DNA from 4 places in the Rhodoferax ferrireducens T118 genome. Region 2 is predicted to be linked to each of the others. Evidence: predicted binding sites of a transcription regulator. Region 2 holds the regulator's gene; each other region holds the start of a gene.
What was found. The regulator sigma-54, encoded in region 2, starts transcription at its own class of promoters, with help from an activator protein. The targets are predictions, from matches to a motif close to TGGCANGNAANCTGCTTT.
Positions count from the first base shown of each region.

Region 1 (4,306 bases), 1.1 Mb from region 2:
TGCTGCACCGCGACCCGGAGGCCGAGTTTGAAGCCGTCGCGCAGCTGACGGGAATGGGGCTGCGCTCCACCGAGCCGGGCCGCTTTGGCCTTCCCGGCGACGCCTCGCAGCAAAGCTGGCTGCAATGGGCGGACAGCGGTTTTGCCGCGTTCAAGGCGGCCGGCTTTGAGGTCACGCTCGACGACGCACTGATTGACTGGATCAGCCACGCCGATGACCTCGACGTGAAGCTGCAGGGCCGGGGCGATGATGAGGACGGCGCGCATGACCCGCATGCCGGTCACGCCGGCGTCAATGGCAAGGAAGACGAGGACGGTGACGCGGGCGTCACCTCGCCCTGGTTTGACCTGTCCCTGGGGATGGAGATCAACGGCGTGCGCCACAACATCCTGCCCTGGCTGCCGACACTGATTGCACAGGCGGCCACCAGCCCGCTCGACCCGGCCACCGGCTTGCCCAATATCCCGCCGTTTATCTTTTTGCCCAACACCGCGGGGCAAGGCTTCATCCGCCTGCCCACCGACGCGCTCAAGCCCTGGATGGCCGCGCTCCTGGAGCTGGTGGGCGACCGCAGCCATGATTTCACCGGCGACTGCCTGAAACTCTCGCGCCTGGATGCCATGCGCACCACCGCTTCGCTGGGGGAAGGCGCGGTCTGGGACGGCGCACAGGCACTGCGCAAGTTGGTCAAGCAACTCAGCGGCCAGACCGAATTACCTACGGTGCCGGTGCCGACCAGCGTGCAGGCCAGCCTGCGCCCGTACCAGCAGCAGGGCCTGAACTGGCTGCAGTTCTTGCGTCAATACAGTCTGGGCGGCATCCTGGCCGACGACATGGGGCTGGGCAAAACGCTGCAAACCCTGGTCCACATCCAGGTTGAAAAAGACGCGGGCCGCCTGAAATACCCGGCGCTGATCGTGGCGCCGGTCAGCCTGATGGGCAATTGGCAGCGCGAGGCCGCGCGCTTTTGCCCCAACTTGCGCAGCCTGGTGCTGCATGGCAAAGACCGGCACGAGCTGGCCGACAGCCTGCACGACCATGACATCGTCATCACGCCTTATTCGCTGCTGGAGCGCGACCGCGAGCGCTGGCTCAAGACCCGCTGGCACCTGGTGGTGCTGGACGAAGCGCAAAACATCAAAAACGCCAGCACCCAAGCCGCGCAGGTGGCCAGCCAGATGCGCGCGCGCCAGCGCCTGTGCCTGTCGGGCACGCCGATGGAAAACCATCTGGGCGAAATCTGGAGCCTGTTCCACTTCCTGATGCCGGGCTTTCTGGGCAGCCAGAAGAAGTTTCAGGACCTGTTTCGCACGCCGATTGAAAAATTGGGCAACCCGGAGCGGCTGGAACAATTGCGTTCGCGCGTCACGCCCTTCATGCTGCGGCGCACCAAGGCGCTGGTGGCGGGCGAGCTGCCGCCCAAGATCGAGACCGCGATGCGCGTCGAGCTGACCGGCAAACAAGCAGACCTGTACGAAACCATTCGCTTAGGCATGGAAAAGAGCGTGCGCGAAGCGCTCGACACCAAAGGCATGGCCAAGTCGCAGATCACGATTCTGGATGCGCTCTTGAAGCTGCGCCAGGTCTGCTGCGACCCGCATCTGGTGACGCTGGCCGCTGCCAAAAAAGTGAGCAACTCGGCCAAGCTGGAGCGGCTGATGGAAATGCTGCCCGAGATGCTGGCCGAGGGCCGGCGCATCTTGCTGTTTTCGCAGTTCACCAGCATGCTGAAATTGATCGAGGCGGAGCTTCAAAAGCGCAATATCCCATGGATCAAGCTCACCGGCCAGAGCCAGAAGCGCGATGCGTTGATCGAGCAGTTCACCAGCGGCGCCGTGCCGTTGTTCCTGATCAGCCTGAAAGCCGGTGGTGTCGGCCTGAACCTGCCGCAAGCCGACACCGTGATCCACTACGACCCGTGGTGGAACCCGGCAGTCGAAAACCAGGCGACCGACCGCGCCCACCGCATCGGCCAGACGCAAAGCGTGTGGGTCGTCAAGCTGGTGGCGCAAGGCACGATTGAAGAGCGCATCCTGGGCCTGCAAGAGCGCAAGGCGGCGCTGGCCGAGAGCATGTACAGCGGCGCAGTCGGGCGCAAACAGCCGCTGTTTTCCGAGAGTGACCTGGCGGAGTTGCTCAAGCCGCTATCGGTTTGATAGCAACTTGCGCCTATTTCACGGTGACTGCGGGCTGCTTTTTTGCAGTGAAAACGCTGGAGACAGATGGTTGGCCCTCAAGGTGAGGTTGGCAGGCGCCAGCCAGGAAGTGTCGAAATTTTTTACAGTTGCCCTTGCGAAATTATGTGTAAATTCTGTAACTAGTTGTTATTAATGGAATTAGCAAGTCTGGCGCAGATATTGCTTATGACTGTTGGATCAATCCCATCACCGAGAGACCATCATGACCAAATCGCTGACTTCCAAATTTATCGCGGGCGCTTTGCTGACCTGCGCAGCCAGCGCCATGGCCGCGCCGGTTGCGTTTGATGTGACGGCGGCCAGCCTGACACCCGGTGCAGGCTATGGGGTTGACGCCCATGAGAATACTGGCACCTTGCTTGACGTGTTGTTCACCCCGGGGTTCAGCACACAGAACTTTTCGCTCGCCTCGGTCGGCGATCAATCCACTTTCCTGGTGGGAACCCTGGATTTTCGCGAGTCCAATGGTAACGGCGGCATTCTGGCAGCGGAAACGGACGCTTTGGATGTCACTGCCTCGTTGACGTTTGCCAGCCCCTTGGGTTCGACGCAGACCCTCACCACCACCGGCGTCGCGACTGCCGGAGCCATCAATGGCGGCGCCAACGACTCCGCCAACGGGGGTGTCGACTACTCGCTGACCTGGGCCGCCTTGACGAACATTGCCTTTGGCACCGGGGGTCTGTTCGACATCAGCCTCAACCCGATTACCTTTTCAGACACGAGCGACCTGAACCAGAATCTCAGTGCAACGGTCACGTTGCGCGCGTTGCCCGCGACCACGCAGCTAGAGATCGTGCAGCCAGCGGCCGTGCCCGAGCCGGGCTCGCTGGCCCTTTTCGCTGCGGCGCTGACGCTGGCCGGGCTGACGTCCCGGCGCCGTCGCGGCACCGGCGTCTGAGCTGGTCGCTCCCCCAGCGCCGAATCGGCGCTGAAGTCTGGTTCTGACAAGGCGCTGGCTCAAAGCGTCCAGTCATACTCGATGGTGAGCGGCGCGTGATCCGAGAATTTTTCAGCTTTGTAGATGGTTTCCGAGCGTGCCAGCGCCGCCATGGCTGGCGTGGCCAGGTGGTAGTCCAGCCGCCAGCCCACGTTCTTGGCATAGGCCTGACCCCGGTTGCTCCACCAGGTGTAGGCTTCATCCGTGGCGGTGGGTTGCAGTTGCCGGTACACATCCACCAGTCCGGCCTCGGTCAACAACTTCGTCATCCAGGCCCGCTCCTCGGGTAAAAAACCTGAGTTTTTGCGGTTGCCTTTCCAGTTTTTCAGGTCAATTTCCTGGTGCGCGATGTTCACGTCACCGCACAGAATGAACTCGCGCCCGTTCTTGAGCTGCGCCAAATGCAAATAGAACTCTTCCAGAAAACGAAACTTGGCCTGCTGGCGTTCCTCGCCGGACGAGCCGCTGGGGAAGTAGCAACTGATGATGGAGCGCTTGGCCGAGGGTGTGTCAAAACGCAGTTCCACGTAACGGCCCTCGGCGTCAAATTGGGACGAACCGTAGCCGACCCGCACATCGCTGGGTTCGTGCCGGCTGTAGAGGCCAACACCGGAGTACCCCTTTTTCTCGGCAAAATGAAAGTGGCCGCGCAGGCCGGCCAGATGCTCAAATCGGTCTTGCACGTCCAGGGCCTGGGCCTTGACCTCCTGTACACAAATACAATCAGGCTGAGTCTTGGTGAGCCAGGCTTCCAGGCCTTTGGCGGTAGCAGAGCGGATGCCGTTGAGGTTGAGGCTGGTTAATTTAAACAAGGAATTCCCCGATGTCGATAAGTGTTGGAACCAAAACCGGCGCCGCCCCCGCGGCGGACGCATTGGCCCAGGAGTTTGTGCAGTTTGCGCTGGATTGTGGTGTTTTGCGTTTTGGTGAATTCAAAACCAAAGCCGGTCGCCTGAGCCCCTACTTCTTCAATGCCGGCTTGTTTGATGATGGTGCCAAATTAGGACGACTGGCGCAATTTTATGCGCAGCGCCTGCTGGCCAGCGGCATTGAATTCGACATGATTTTTGGCCCCGCCTACAAAGGTATTCCACTCGGTGCGACACTGGCGGTGGAGCTGGCCCGCCTGGGCCGCAACGTCCCTTTTGCCTACAACCGCAAGGAGGTC
Region 1 covers NC_007908.1:4,387,402-4,391,707, reverse strand. The annotation lists gene RFER_RS19940 (DEAD/DEAH box helicase) at 1-2,156, shown strand, start outside; gene RFER_RS19935 (PEP-CTERM sorting domain-containing protein) at 2,401-3,099, shown strand; gene RFER_RS19930 (exodeoxyribonuclease III) at 3,159-3,950, opposite strand; gene pyrE (orotate phosphoribosyltransferase) at 3,962-4,306, shown strand, end outside.
Region 1: the regulator sigma-54 is predicted to act here: its motif matches at 2,347-2,364, upstream of RFER_RS19935 (PEP-CTERM sorting domain-containing protein).

Region 2 (4,306 bases):
CTTCTTCCAGTGGCTGGCCAGCTGGCTGAAGAATTCGCCACCTTCCTGCGTCTGCGGCAGCTCGCGGGCACCAAAACGACCCACTTCGGCCTCTTCGTCCTCAAACTGGCTGGCCGCGTGGCGCGCCCCTTTGGCCACACCGGCGACCTCGATGCGCTCGCCATACGGTGGGTTGAGCAGCATCACACCAGGAATATCAATCGGCGGCAGGCGCTGCAAGGCGTCGCCACCGCGAAACTCGATCACGTCGGCAACGCCGGCGCGCTGCGCGTTGCGCTGGGCAAAGTCGACCATGCGGTGCGCCACGTCACTGCCGAAAATAATAGGTTTTTGGCCTGGAGCCCTCGTCACTTCTGACTCTTTAGCTTCTTTTTTTATAGCATCCCAGACGGGGCGCTGGAACGGCAAATACTTCTCGAAGGCAAAACGGCGCAGCGAGCCGGCGGCAATATTGCAGGCGATCTGGGCCGCTTCAATCACAATCGTGCCGCTGCCGCAGCAGGGGTCGTACAGCGGCAGCAAATCCTCGTCGCCATCGGCCCAGCCACTGGCGGCCAGCATGGCGGCGGCCAGGGTTTCTTTCAAGGGCGCGTCGCCCTTGTCTTCGCGCCAGCCGCGCTTGAACAGGGGCTCGCCCGAGGTGTCGATGTAGAGCGAGCAGCTGTCGGTGGTCAGGTGCGTGTAGATGCGCACATCGGGCCACTGGGTGTTGACGTCCGGGCGCACGCCGCCCGCCGTGACGCGGAAACGGTCACACACCGCGTCCTTGATCTTGAGCGCGGCAAAGTTGAGGCTGGTCAGCGGGCTGTGCTGCGCCGTCACTTCCACCTTGATGCTTTCGCGCGGCGTGAACCAGCGCTCCCAGGCCACCTCACTGGCGGCGCGGTACAAATCCTGTTCGTTGCGGTACTCGGTGAACGACAGCAGCACCAGCACACGCTGCGCCAGCCGGCTGTAGAGGTTGAGCAGCATCGCGTGCGCGAAGGACGTGCGCACGGCCACGCCGCCGCGCTGCTTGGTCACGCAGCCCGGCGGCAAGCCGGTGATGCGCAGCACCTCGGGGGCCAGGTAGTCTTCCACGCCAGCGGCGCAGGGCAAGAAGAGTTGCAGTTGGTTCACAAGGCTTTCCTTAAGCTCGCGGGAGCGATGCGCAGCCCCTCGCGGTATTTGGCCACGGTGCGGCGGGCGCATTCGATGCCCTGCTCTTTGAGCATCTCGGACAACTGGTGGTCACTGAGCGGCTTGGCCGGGCTCTCGGCGCTGATAAATTGTTTGATCAAGGCCCGCACCGCCGTGCTCGACGCATTGCCACCCGACTCGGTGCCCAGGCCGGAGCCAAAGAAATACTTGAGCTCGAAGGTGCCAAACGGGGTCGCCATGTATTTGGCGGTGGTCACGCGGCTGATGGTGGACTCGTGCAGACCGAGCTCTTCGGCAATCTCACGCAGCACCAGCGGGCGCATGGCGAGTTCGCCATGCATGAAAAAACTCTTTTGCCGCTCGACGATGGCCGAGCTGACGCGCAGGATGGTGTCAAAGCGCTGCTGGATGTTCTTGATGAACCAGCGTGCCTCCTGCAGGCGCTGCTGCAGGGCGGCGTAGCTGGACGCATCGTTGCCGCCGCCCTTGTGCTGTTTGATGGCATTGGCGTAGATGTCGTGCACGCGCAGGCGCGGCATCACATCGGTGTTCAGGCGCACCTGAAATTTGGCCTGCGTACCCTGGCCCACTTGAATCACCAGGACATCGGGCACCACGATGTTGCGCTCCACATTCACGAAGCGCCGCCCCGGCTTGGGCTCCAGACGGGCGATCAGCGCAATGGCTTCGCGCACGGCAGCATCCGTCGCGTCGCACAGCAGCATCAGGCGCTTGACGTCACGCCGGGCCAGCAACTCCATGGGTTGGGCACAAATACGCAGCGCCACCTGCACGGTGGCGGCGCGGGCCGGCTCTAGCCGCTCCAGCTGCTGCAAGGCGCGCAGTTGCAGACTCAGGCATTCCGCCAGATCTCGCGCACCCACACCCGCCGGCTCCAGGCTCTGCAGCAGCCCCAAGGCGACCGTGAAATGGTGGACCAGCTGCTCCACCTGGGCCTCATCGCCGCCGGCGAGCCCCTCGGCGAGCGAGGTCAGCGTGTCTTCCAGATAACCATCGTCATTAAGCGACTCGATCAAGAACTGCAAGGCGGCGCGATCCTCGGCACTCAGGCGCAAGGCCAGCGCCTGCGCGTGCAGGTGGCTTTGCAGCGACACCTGGGTGCGCGCCAGCTCGGTCACATCGGCGTCGTCATCGCCGTTGAGGTTGTTGCTGCGGGCTTTGGCGTCACCGCCCCACTCGCTGTCATCGGGCGCCAAGGAGGCGCTGCCGTCGCCCTCCCAACTCTGCGCATCGTCCGCCGAGAGCGGCGAATCATTTGAATCATTCTCGGCTGTAGCCCTCGTCTCTGTTGGATAGTCAGCTACCGAACTTGTAGCACGTTCAGCGTCGAGGTCATCACCCCGGACCGGTGTGTCAGCCTGCGCCAGACCAAATTCCTCACGCGGCGACTCGTCTGCCGTCATCTCCAGAAACGGGTTGTCATCGAGCATCTGGTCCACCTCCGCGCTGAGCTCCAGCGTGGAGAGTTGCAGCAAGCGGATCGACTGCTGCAACTGTGGCGTCAGCGCCAGATGCTGCGAAACCCGAAGGGAAAGGCCTTGTTTCATGGGGTCAACATGTTTACATCTTGAAGTGCTCGCCGAGATAGACCCGGCGCACTTCAGCATCGTTGACGATCTCGGCCGGGGTGCCCTGGGCCAGCACGCTGCCATCGCTGATGATGTAGGCGTGGTCGCAAATACCCAGCGTTTCGCGCACGTTGTGGTCGGTGATCAGCACCCCGATGCCGCGGTTCTTCAGGAAGCTGATGATGCGCTGGATCTCGATCACGGCAATCGGGTCGATCCCGGCAAACGGCTCGTCGAGCAGAATGAAACGCGGCTGCGTGGCCAGTGCGCGCGCAATCTCGACCCGGCGGCGTTCACCACCGGACAGAGCCAGCGCCGGGGTTTCCCGCAGGTGCTCCACGCGCAGGTCCTGCAGCAAGGCGGTCAGTCGTTTTTCAATTTCGTCCTTGCTCAGCGGCTGGCCGGATTCGTCATGCTGCAGCTCCAAAACCGCCCGCACATTGTCTTCTGCGTTGAGCTTGCGAAAAATGGACGCCTCTTGCGGCAGGTAGCTCAAGCCCAGCCGGGCACGCTTGTGAATCGGCATGCGCTCAACCGACTGACCATCGATCTTGATGTCACCCGCGCTGGCATGCACCAGGCCGACAATCATGTAGAAGGATGTCGTTTTGCCGGCGCCGTTGGGCCCCAGCAAACCGACCACCTCGCCCTTGCAGACCACCAGCGACACGTCTTTGACCACCTGGCGACTGCCGTAGAACTTCTGCAGGTGGCTGACTTCGAGTCGACTCTCGCACTGGGCGCCATCGCTGCGCAACTGGGCTGGGCGGACAAGATTGTCTGGCATCACTTCTTATCCCCGCCCAGCGTCGTGGTGGCGCGCAGCGCATCGGCTGGCGCTGAAGCTGCATTGGCGGGCGCCGTTGCCGCCGCTGCCGCTGCGGCGGCATTGGGTTTCGGCGTCAGCATGGCACGCACGCGGCCGCCTGTCGCGCTCGGCGCTCCTTGGGCCACACCGCCATCAACGGTGAACACGTCGGTGCTGTTGTTGTAAACAATCACGCCGCCGCTCATCTCGTCGTTCAGCGTCGCGCCCAGGTAACGGCGCAATTGCGCCTGCTTGTTGAATTTCACGGTGTCGGCACGGCTGTCGTATTCGATGCTTTCGCCCTGGCCCTCAATAAACTCATCCAGCCCTTCCCGCTTTTGACGGAAAGACGCGAGTTTGCCGGGCTCGGCCGTGACCAGGCCATACTGGTTGCCTTCGGGGTCCTGGCGCACTTCAATGCGGGCGCCCCGGATCAGAATCGAGCCTTTGGTCAACACGACACGGCCGGTAAACACGCTGGTTTTCTTGGCGTCGTCATAACGCAAGGCATCGGCTTCCACATTCATGGGCTTGTTGCGGTCGGCTTGTTCAGCTCGAACCAGGCTTGCACCCGGCGCCAGGGCCGCCAGCAAAAGCACAGTGGAAAGTGATAGTTTCATAAAGGCATGAATCTTGCATTAAATTCTCGTCTTTTCATTGTAACGATCAGAAGCCGTTCTTGCCCCACGCCGCACACTGAGAGAGGGAAAACAAAGCACGCAGGATCACACATGCCTCGTGCACAGGCACCGGGCACCCTGATCGCCTG
Region 2 covers NC_007908.1:812,869-817,174, reverse strand. The annotation lists gene RFER_RS03885 (THUMP domain-containing class I SAM-dependent RNA methyltransferase) at 1-1,119, opposite strand, end outside; gene RFER_RS03880 (RNA polymerase factor sigma-54) at 1,116-2,708, opposite strand; gene lptB (LPS export ABC transporter ATP-binding protein) at 2,722-3,516, opposite strand; gene lptA (lipopolysaccharide transport periplasmic protein LptA) at 3,516-4,157, opposite strand.

Region 3 (4,306 bases), 1.2 Mb from region 2:
CGCCACGTTGAAAAGTCGCCACCGATTTTGCAAGATCGGTAACAGAATGAATATCGTCAGTTGCGCCGGTAAACCTGATCCGCGTAGTCACGCAGCATGCGGGTGGCCGAGAAGCGCGGGCCGTTGGTGAGCAGGCTGCGCCGCATCATGCTCACCCAGCGCTGCGGCACGCCTTGGGCATCGCGTTCATGGAACATCGGCACCACCTCCTGCTCCAGCAGGTCAAACAGGGCATGGGCGTCGCGTTGATCCTGCGCCTGGGTGTCATCAATCACGTCGCCATTGATGGCCCAGCCGTTGCTGCCGTCAAAGGCCTCGGCCCACCAGCCGTCCAGCACCGAGAGTTGCAGGCCGCCGCCCAGGCAGGATTTCATGCCGCTGGTGCCGCTGGCTTCGTTCGGCGGCCGGGGCAGATTGACCCACACATCGCAGCCCGCCACCAACTGGGCCGCCAGCGTCAGGTCGTAGTCCTCCAGAAAGGCGGCGCGACCGGCCACGCTGGGTGCGTTCTTGAGGGCAAACACCTGGCGCACCACGTCCTTGGCGGCGAGATCGTCGGGATGGGCTTTGCCTGCAAACACAAATTGCACCGGCTGCGTGCCGCCGATCAGCGCCAGCGCGCGCTGCGGCAACAGCGCCACCAGGTGCAGGCGCTTGTAGGTGGCGAGCCGCCGGGCAAAGCCGATGGTCAGGCGCATCGGGTCGAAGCCGCTGCCGATGGCCTCGGCGTAATCGAGCGGCTCGCCGCGGCGCAGCCGGTCGCTGGTGGCCCGCCGCGCGATCATGTCAACCAGCTGGGCACGCGCCGCGCAGCGCGCCGCCCACAGCTCGGCGCCGGGGATGTCCTGCACCGGCGCCCAGGTGGCGCTCTGGTCGGCGCGGCGCAGCCAGTCTTCGCCCAGGTAGCGGTCCAGCAAGGCGCGCATGGGGCCGCGCAGCCAGCTGGGCACATGCACGCCGTTGGTGATGTGGGTGATGGGCACCTCCTGCACGGCACGGCCCGGAAACAGCGGCTGCCACATGGCGCGCGCCACCTGGCCGTGCCGCTGGCTCACCGCATTGGCGTGACGACTGGCCCGCAACGCCAGCGCGTTCATGCCCATGGGCTGGTTCGGGTTGGCCGGGTCGATGCGACCCAGCGCCAGGAAGTGTTCGCGCTCACCCACCAGATCGGCAATGCGCCCCAGCATGGTCAAGACTTCGGTGCGCTGGTAGGTCTCGTTGCCCGCCGGGACCGGGGTGTGGGTGGTAAAGACGACCTGTTCGCGCACCTGCTGCCAGGCGGCCTCACGTGCGCTAGCCCCGGGAGTCAGCGCTTGCGCCCGGGCCAGCAATTCAAAGACGCCGAGCGCGGGGTGGCCTTCGTTGAGGTGGTAGACGGCGGGCTCAATGCCCAGCGCGCGCACGGCCCGCACCCCACCGACGCCGAGCACCGCGTACTGCGCCAGCCGAATCGCGCGGTTGCCTTCATACAGCCTTGACGTGATCCAGCGCCCGCGCTGGCTGTTGACCGGCAGATCGGTATCGAGCAGGTAGAGCGGCACCCGCCCGACGTCAACGCGCCAGACCTGCGCCGTCACACTTTCCTCATCAATCGGCACGACCACCGTGACCGGCCGGCCATCGGCAGCCGTGACTTTGACGCAGGGCAGTCGCTCGGGGTCGGCATCGAGCCAGTACTCATGTTGGTAACCGGTCACATCGATGCGCTGGTGAAAATAGCCGGTGCGGTACATCAGGCCGATGCCGACCATGGGCAAGGCGAGGTCGGAGGCTTCCTTCAAGATGTCGCCCGCCAGCACGCCGAGTCCGCCCGAATAGATGGGCAGGGAGCCATGCACGGCAAACTCGGAACAGCAAAACGCGACCGGGTGCGCCGCTCTGATGGCGCCCTCACAGCAAGGCCGGGCGGCGTCCAGAGCCAGCTCCGCCGCAATCCGGCTGACCCAGCCGACAAAGCCCGCATCGGCGCAAGCGCGCGCCAACATGGACGGTGGCGTCTCGGACAGCAAGCGCCGCGGGTTGCGCCCACAACGGACCCAGCGCTCGGGGTCAATCGCCTCGAACATGGCCGCACCGTCGGTCGTCCAGGACCAGCGGTAGTTGTAGGCCACGCGGGCGAGCGGGCGCAGCGGTTCGGGCAGGAAGCTTGCCAGCTCCATGACCGCATGCTCAATGTCTTGGTCACCTGCGAACATGATCAGTCCTTGTCAAAACCAACCGGTTTCAAGCGTCAACACCTACCTGACCAACGAAGCAGAATTATGCGAGTGTGAGCGGTTTTTTTGCAAGTTCACTGAGCCAGTTGCAGGCAGCTGGCTCAGTGAGCGCGCGGCTGCAAATCGCACAGGGTATCCGGCTCTTGCCTCGCCCTCCAGGTGTCGGAAATCTTGACACCGTGATCACCCCGGCCCGCTGTCAAATTTGCAAGCAATTGTTTTTTAAAGACTTATTGGATTGACGGCCGTCGGGCACGAAAACTGCTCTTATGAATTGTGATGCTAGTTTTGTTCACTTCAAATAATTGAGGAGTATTAATCATGCGTAGCTCTTTTAATGGCCCCAAGGCCGTACTCGCCACGGCGGCATTGCTGGCACTGGGTCTGGCAGCGAGCAGCGCGTCAGCCGCTGTGGTGATCTCCACCATCAATTCCAGCGCCGGTATTGAATCCACCTTGATCAACGCCCTGCTGGCGCCGGCGAGCGGCGTCAGCGTCGTTGCAGGCACGCCAAGTTATCAGGGCACCAACACGGCGAACTTCCAACAGTCTGGCACCTACAGCGGCTTGAATCTGGCTCCTTCGTCTGGCTCCACGCCGACCTTGACCATGGCGGACGGTATCTTCCTGACCTCGGGCAACGCCAACATTCCACTGACCAACACCTTGAACAATTTCACCGGCCAATCGGGCAGCGGCGCGTATGTCCCGCTGGGCGCCTTGAGTGCCAGTGCAGGCGGGACGTCGACGACTTTGGACGCCAATGTGCTGAGCTTCAACTTCAATGTCGCCGCGGGTCAGACGTCGGTGTCGGCGCTGTTCATGTTTGGCACCGACGAGTTTCCGACCCAGAGCGTCACCGACATCTTCGGTTTCTTTGTTGATGGCGTGAATTTTGCGAAGTTCAGCACGGGCGAACTGATCTCCAACACCCCGGGCAACCCGACCAACTTCATCCTCAATCCGGTGGGCGGTGGCCTGTACGATATCGAGTACAACGGCCTGACCCAGGTGTTCAATGTGACCGGTATTCTGGGTGCCGGCAATGCCGACGGCAGCCATACACTCACCATCGGCATCGCTGACACCAGCGACAGCATCTTTGACAGCGGTGTGTTCGTCAGCTCGCTGAAGTCCGGCACCGCAACGGGTGGTGGTGGCATCGGCGACGATGGCAACACGGTGCCCGAGCCAGGTTCGCTGGCGCTGCTTGGCGTGGCACTGGCCGCCGTCGGCGCCGTGCGCCGCAGCAAGAAGGTCTGAAGTCGGCGGCAAGTCTTTCACAATCCCAGCTGCCCATCATGGAGGCACTGGGACATGGATGACCGGGCGCAGGCGTGCGGGACAGCGCTGTTGCGGTGTTGAATGATCTTGATTAGCGCAAACCGGTGACTTGGCTTGAGTCACAATGGCGACATCCAAGTCTCCTTGAAATACGCTGCGTCCCTTGTATTTGTTCAATTTGTTGCCCGCCGCCTGGCGCCTGCGTGTGCCGCGTACCTTGCTGGCGCTTTGCGCGCTGGCCCTGCTGACTGCGCCAACGCTGGCGCGCGAGGTGCGCGTGGGCGTCTACCAGAACGAGCCCAAGATATTCATGGGCGCCGATGGCCAGCCCAGCGGCATCCTGGGCGACCTGCTGGTGGCGATGGCCCGGCTGGAGGGTTGGACACTCAAGCCGGTGCCCTGTGAATGGGCGGCCTGCCTGGACGCCTTGCAGGCGGGCAATATCGACCTGATGCCCGACCTGGCTTTGAGCGAGCAGCGCTTGCAGATTTTTGACGTTCACAAGATTCCCTCGCTCTTGAGCTGGTCGCAGCTTTACAAACACAGCGGCGTCCCGATCAGCTCCATGCTGGACCTCAAGGGCAAGCGGGTGGCGGTGCTGGCGGGGTCGGTGCAGCAGGCGTATCTGCAGAACCTGCTGAGCAGTTTTGCTGTGCAAGCTGAATTGGTGCCCGTCCAATCGCTGGAGGAGGCTTTTAAACTGACAGCCGCGCACCAGGTCGATGCGGCGGCGACCAACCGCTTTTTTGGCGATCGACGTGCCGCCAGCTACCAACTGGACGCGACACCGATCCTGTTTCAGC
Region 3 covers NC_007908.1:4,345,943-4,350,248, reverse strand. The annotation lists gene glgP (alpha-glucan family phosphorylase) at 57-2,198, opposite strand; gene RFER_RS19775 (choice-of-anchor L family PEP-CTERM protein) at 2,541-3,482, shown strand; gene RFER_RS19770 (EAL domain-containing protein) at 3,667-4,306, shown strand, end outside.
Region 3: the regulator sigma-54 is predicted to act here: its motif matches at 2,470-2,487, upstream of RFER_RS19775 (choice-of-anchor L family PEP-CTERM protein).

Region 4 (4,306 bases), 2.4 Mb from region 2:
TAATCAATACGGCGTGATGCTGGTCAACCCCGCCAAGCACCCGCATGTGAAGGCGGTAGACGGGCAGAAGTTTGTGGATTGGGTCATTTCACCCGCTGGTCAGGGCGTGATTGCCAGCTACAAAATTGGCGGCGAGCAACTGTTCTTTCCGAATGCGGTGAAGTGACTTTAAAAATCAGAGCTGCGTGACTCCGCCCAGCTTTTTTGTCAACCCTGTGAATCTCGAAATTGAAAAAGGGGCGGTTGCCCGCCCCTTTGGATTGATTCACGCGCTGTCGCGATCCGATCAGAAGAAGCCCAACTTGCTTTCGCTGTAGCTCACCAAGAGGTTCTTGGTTTGCTGGTAGTGGTCCAGCATCATCTTGTGGGTTTCGCGGCCGATGCCGGACTCTTTGTAGCCACCAAAGGCCGCGTGGGCGGCGTAGTCGTGGTAGCAGTTGGTCCAGACGCGACCGGCCTTGATGGCGCGGCCCATGCGGTAGGCGACGTTGCCGTTGCGGCTCCAGACGCCCGCGCCCAAACCGTACAGCGTGTCATTGGCCAGCGCCAGCGCATCGGCTTCATCCTTGAAGGTGGTCACAGCCAGCACCGGGCCAAAGATTTCTTCCTGGAACACACGCATTTTGTTGTGGCCCTTGAGCAGCGTGGGCTGCACGTAATAGCCACCGGCCAGGTCGCCGCTCAAGTTCGCTTGCGCACCGCCGGTCAGCACTTGCGCACCTTCCTGTTTGCCGATGTCAAGGTAGGACAAAATCTTGTCCAGTTGCACTTTTGAGGCTTGGGCGCCGATCATGGTGTCGGAATCCAGCGGGTTGCCTTGTTTGATAGCCTTGACGCGCGGCAGCACGCGTTCCATGAATTTGTCGTAAATGCTTTCCTGAATCAGCGCGCGCGACGGGCAGGTGCAGACCTCGCCCTGGTTAAAGGCAAACAGCACCAGGCCTTCGATGGCTTTGTCGAGGAAACCGTCGTCCTTGTCCATCACATCGGCAAAGAACACATTGGGGGATTTTCCACCGAGTTCCAGCGAGGCCGGGATCAGGTTGCTGGCAGCGGCTTGGGCAATCACGCGGCCAGTGTTGGTGGAACCCGTGAATGCGATTTTGGCGATGCGCTTGCTGGTGGCCAGCGGCATGCCGGCTTCACGGCCATAGCCGTTGACGATGTTGAGCACGCCTGGAGGCAGCAAGTCGCCAATGACTTCCATCAAAATCAAAATGCTGACCGGGGTTGATTCCGCGGGTTTGAGTACCACGCAGTTGCCGGCAGCCAGGGCCGGTGCCAGTTTCCAGGCAGCCATCAGAATCGGAAAGTTCCAGGGGATGATTTGCCCGACCACGCCGAGCGGTTCGTGGTAGTGGTAGGCCACGGTGGATTCATTGATGTCGCTCAACGCGCCTTCCTGCGCGCGGATGCAGCCGGCAAAGTAGCGGAAGTGGTCGGACGACAGCGGAATGTCGGCGGCCAGTGTTTCGCGAATCGGCTTGCCGTTGTCAACCGTTTCGGCGTAGGCCAGCAGCTCCAGGTTGGCATCGATGCGGTCGGCAATTTTGAGCAGGATGTTGGAGCGGTCGGTGACCGAGGTTTTGCCCCAGGCATCGGCAGCAGCGTGGGCAGCGTCCAGCGCCAGATCAATGTCCTGGGCACCCGAGCGGGCGGCCTGGGTATAGACCTTGCCGCTGATCGGGGTGATCACGTCAAAGTATTCACCCTTGAGTGGGGCCACGTATTTGCCGCCAATGAAGTTGTCGTAGTGGGCCTTGTAAGCGATTTTTGCGCCGGCTTGACCGGGGGCTGCGTAGATCATGGTGTCTCCTGAATTTTTGCAATAAATTGAATGAAATTTCCCTTGCGGGCCTAGTCAGTATTCAAGTTGCGTGCCAGCGCGGGTGCGGCATGCCAACCGTTGATTTCAAACAAATCTTTTTCTACGCCTGTGCCTGCTGGGTCGGCGTCTGGTGTGGCGATGTGCGACACCTGTCAAATTCTGTGACAAGCGCGGTGATCAAGCTCTATGCAAGCCGTTTCATACCGCCAGACTTTGTCAGCAGGGATTTCAAGTGAGAAGTCGCGTCCGTGGGCCGACACGCGTGACGGTGTCGAGCCCGCTTCAGAGTCAGGCCGGCGCGCTTTCGCGAGTAGCCTTGTGCTGGGCCTGACCAGCAGCAACCGGGGCATGCATGGCGCCCCGGAAGATCGCTTCTATTTCGGCCTGGCTGGCTTTGCGCGGGTTGGTCAGGCCGCAGGCATCCTTGAGCGCGTTTTCAGTCAGCAGGGGAATGTCTTTTTCTTTCACGCCCAGTTCGCTCAGGCTGGCGGGAATGCCGATGTCCATCGACAGTTTGCGGATCGCGCTCAGGCAGGCCTGAGCGCCAGCGGCTGCATCCATGCCATCAACTGACACACCCATGGCGCGCGCGACATCGCGCAGACGTTCGGCCGACGTGGCTGCATTAAACGCTTGCACATGCGGCAGCAGCAGTGCATTGCACACACCGTGCGGGAGGTCGTAAAAACCGCCGAGCTGGTGCGACATGGCGTGGACATAGCCCAGCGAGGCGTTGTTGAAGGCCATGCCGGCCAGGAACTGGGCGTAGGCCATTTGCTCGCGCGCCTGCAGGTTGTCGCCATGCGCCACGGCGGTGCGCAGGTTGCGAGAGATGAGCTCGACCGCCTTCAGCGCGCAGGCGTCCGTGATGGGGGTGGCTGCGGTGGAGACATAGGCTTCCACGGCGTGGGTGAGGGCGTCCATACCGGTGGCAGCCGTGAGACCCTTGGGCTTGGCCAACATCAGGTTGGGGTCGTTGACGGACATGAGGGGTGTGACGTTGCGGTCCACAATGGCCATTTTGATGTGCCGCACTTCATCGGTGATGATGCAAAAACGGGTCATTTCGGCGGCTGTACCCGCCGTGGTGTTGATAGACACCAGTGGCAGCTGCGGCTTGGCCGAGCGGTCCACACCTTCATAGTCGGAAATTTCGCCGCCATTGGATGCGCACAGGGCAATGCCCTTGGCGCAATCGTGCGGTGAGCCGCCGCCCAAAGAAATAACGAAGTCGCACTGGTGCTCCTTCAACTGGGTCAGCCCCGCCTTCACGTTGCCAACGGTCGGGTTGGGCTTGGCGCCATCAAACACCACGGACTCAATCTCCTGCGCGGTCAGCAGCGACTGGATTTGCCCGGCAACTCCGAGCTTGTTGAGGACGGTGTCGGTGACGATCAGCGCCTTGTGAAAGCCGTAGCCGCGAATGGCCAGAATGGCTTCCTGCAAACAGCCTGCACCCATGATGTTGACGGCGGGAATGAAAAAAGTTGTGGACATGTTGAAATCTCCTGAAAATGGTTTTGGTGGTTGTCGAAGTCCGCCTTGCGACTTTGGTTTTTTGCGTCGCCGGGATCTGCGTTGATGATCGTGCCTCCGTTCTCAAAAACAACGCATGAACTTGCCTGGCGGGCCTCTATCACGATCAAGTTGCGTGCCAGTCCTGTAACGACTTGTTGGCGCTTTGATTTCAAATGACTTTGTCCCTGGCCGCCGAAATGCCGGGGCCATGCAATCGTTGTACTATGGAACAGGTGTCAAATCTTGCGACACTTGCGGGGACACTATGTAAGCCCCTTCATATCGCTTGCAGTTGCTTCGCCCGATACCATCAGGTTCACCCCTAACGACAAATCACAGACCATGCGCTGTGCAGGAGACAACGTGCAACCCACACTCCATGACGCGGTTTTGCGGCAAGCCCGCATGCGTTTGATTGAGCATGGCGACTGCCCGGCCGATGGCATTGATGCCCGCCTGGCGCGTTCATGGCAGCGCAGTCTGGCGGCGGGTCTGTCTCCCCTGGACCGCGTGGCGGACTCCGAGCATGCCAACGCCATCGACTTGCGCCGGATACTGACGCGCAACCATGAACTGCTGGCGCATTCACGCCCGGTGATGGATTATTTGTTTGACCAGGTGCGCGGCAGCGAAGGCATGGTAATTTTGGCGGACCAGCGCGGCACTTTGATGCGCACTTTGGGCCATCCTGATTTCTTGAACAAGGCCCAGCGAGTGGCCTTGACCAGCGGTGCGTCGTGGCTGGAGCAGCATCGCGGCACCAACGCCATTGGCACTGCGCTGGCCGAGCTTGAGGGCGTTGAAATCCACGGCGCCGAACATTTTTTTGAGCGCAATGCTTTCCTGAGTTGCACTGCCGCCCCCATCGTGTCGGCGCGCGGTGAATTGCTGGGCATTCTGGATATTTCAGGCGACCAGCGCAGCGATCACCCGCACACGCTGGGGCTGGTCAACATGGCC
Region 4 covers NC_007908.1:3,163,371-3,167,676, reverse strand. The annotation lists gene RFER_RS14505 (extracellular solute-binding protein) at 1-166, shown strand, start outside; gene exaC (acetaldehyde dehydrogenase ExaC) at 287-1,807, opposite strand; gene yiaY (L-threonine dehydrogenase) at 2,117-3,325, opposite strand; gene RFER_RS14490 (sigma-54-dependent Fis family transcriptional regulator) at 3,689-4,306, shown strand, end outside.
Region 4: the regulator sigma-54 is predicted to act here: its motif matches at 1,866-1,883, upstream of exaC (acetaldehyde dehydrogenase ExaC).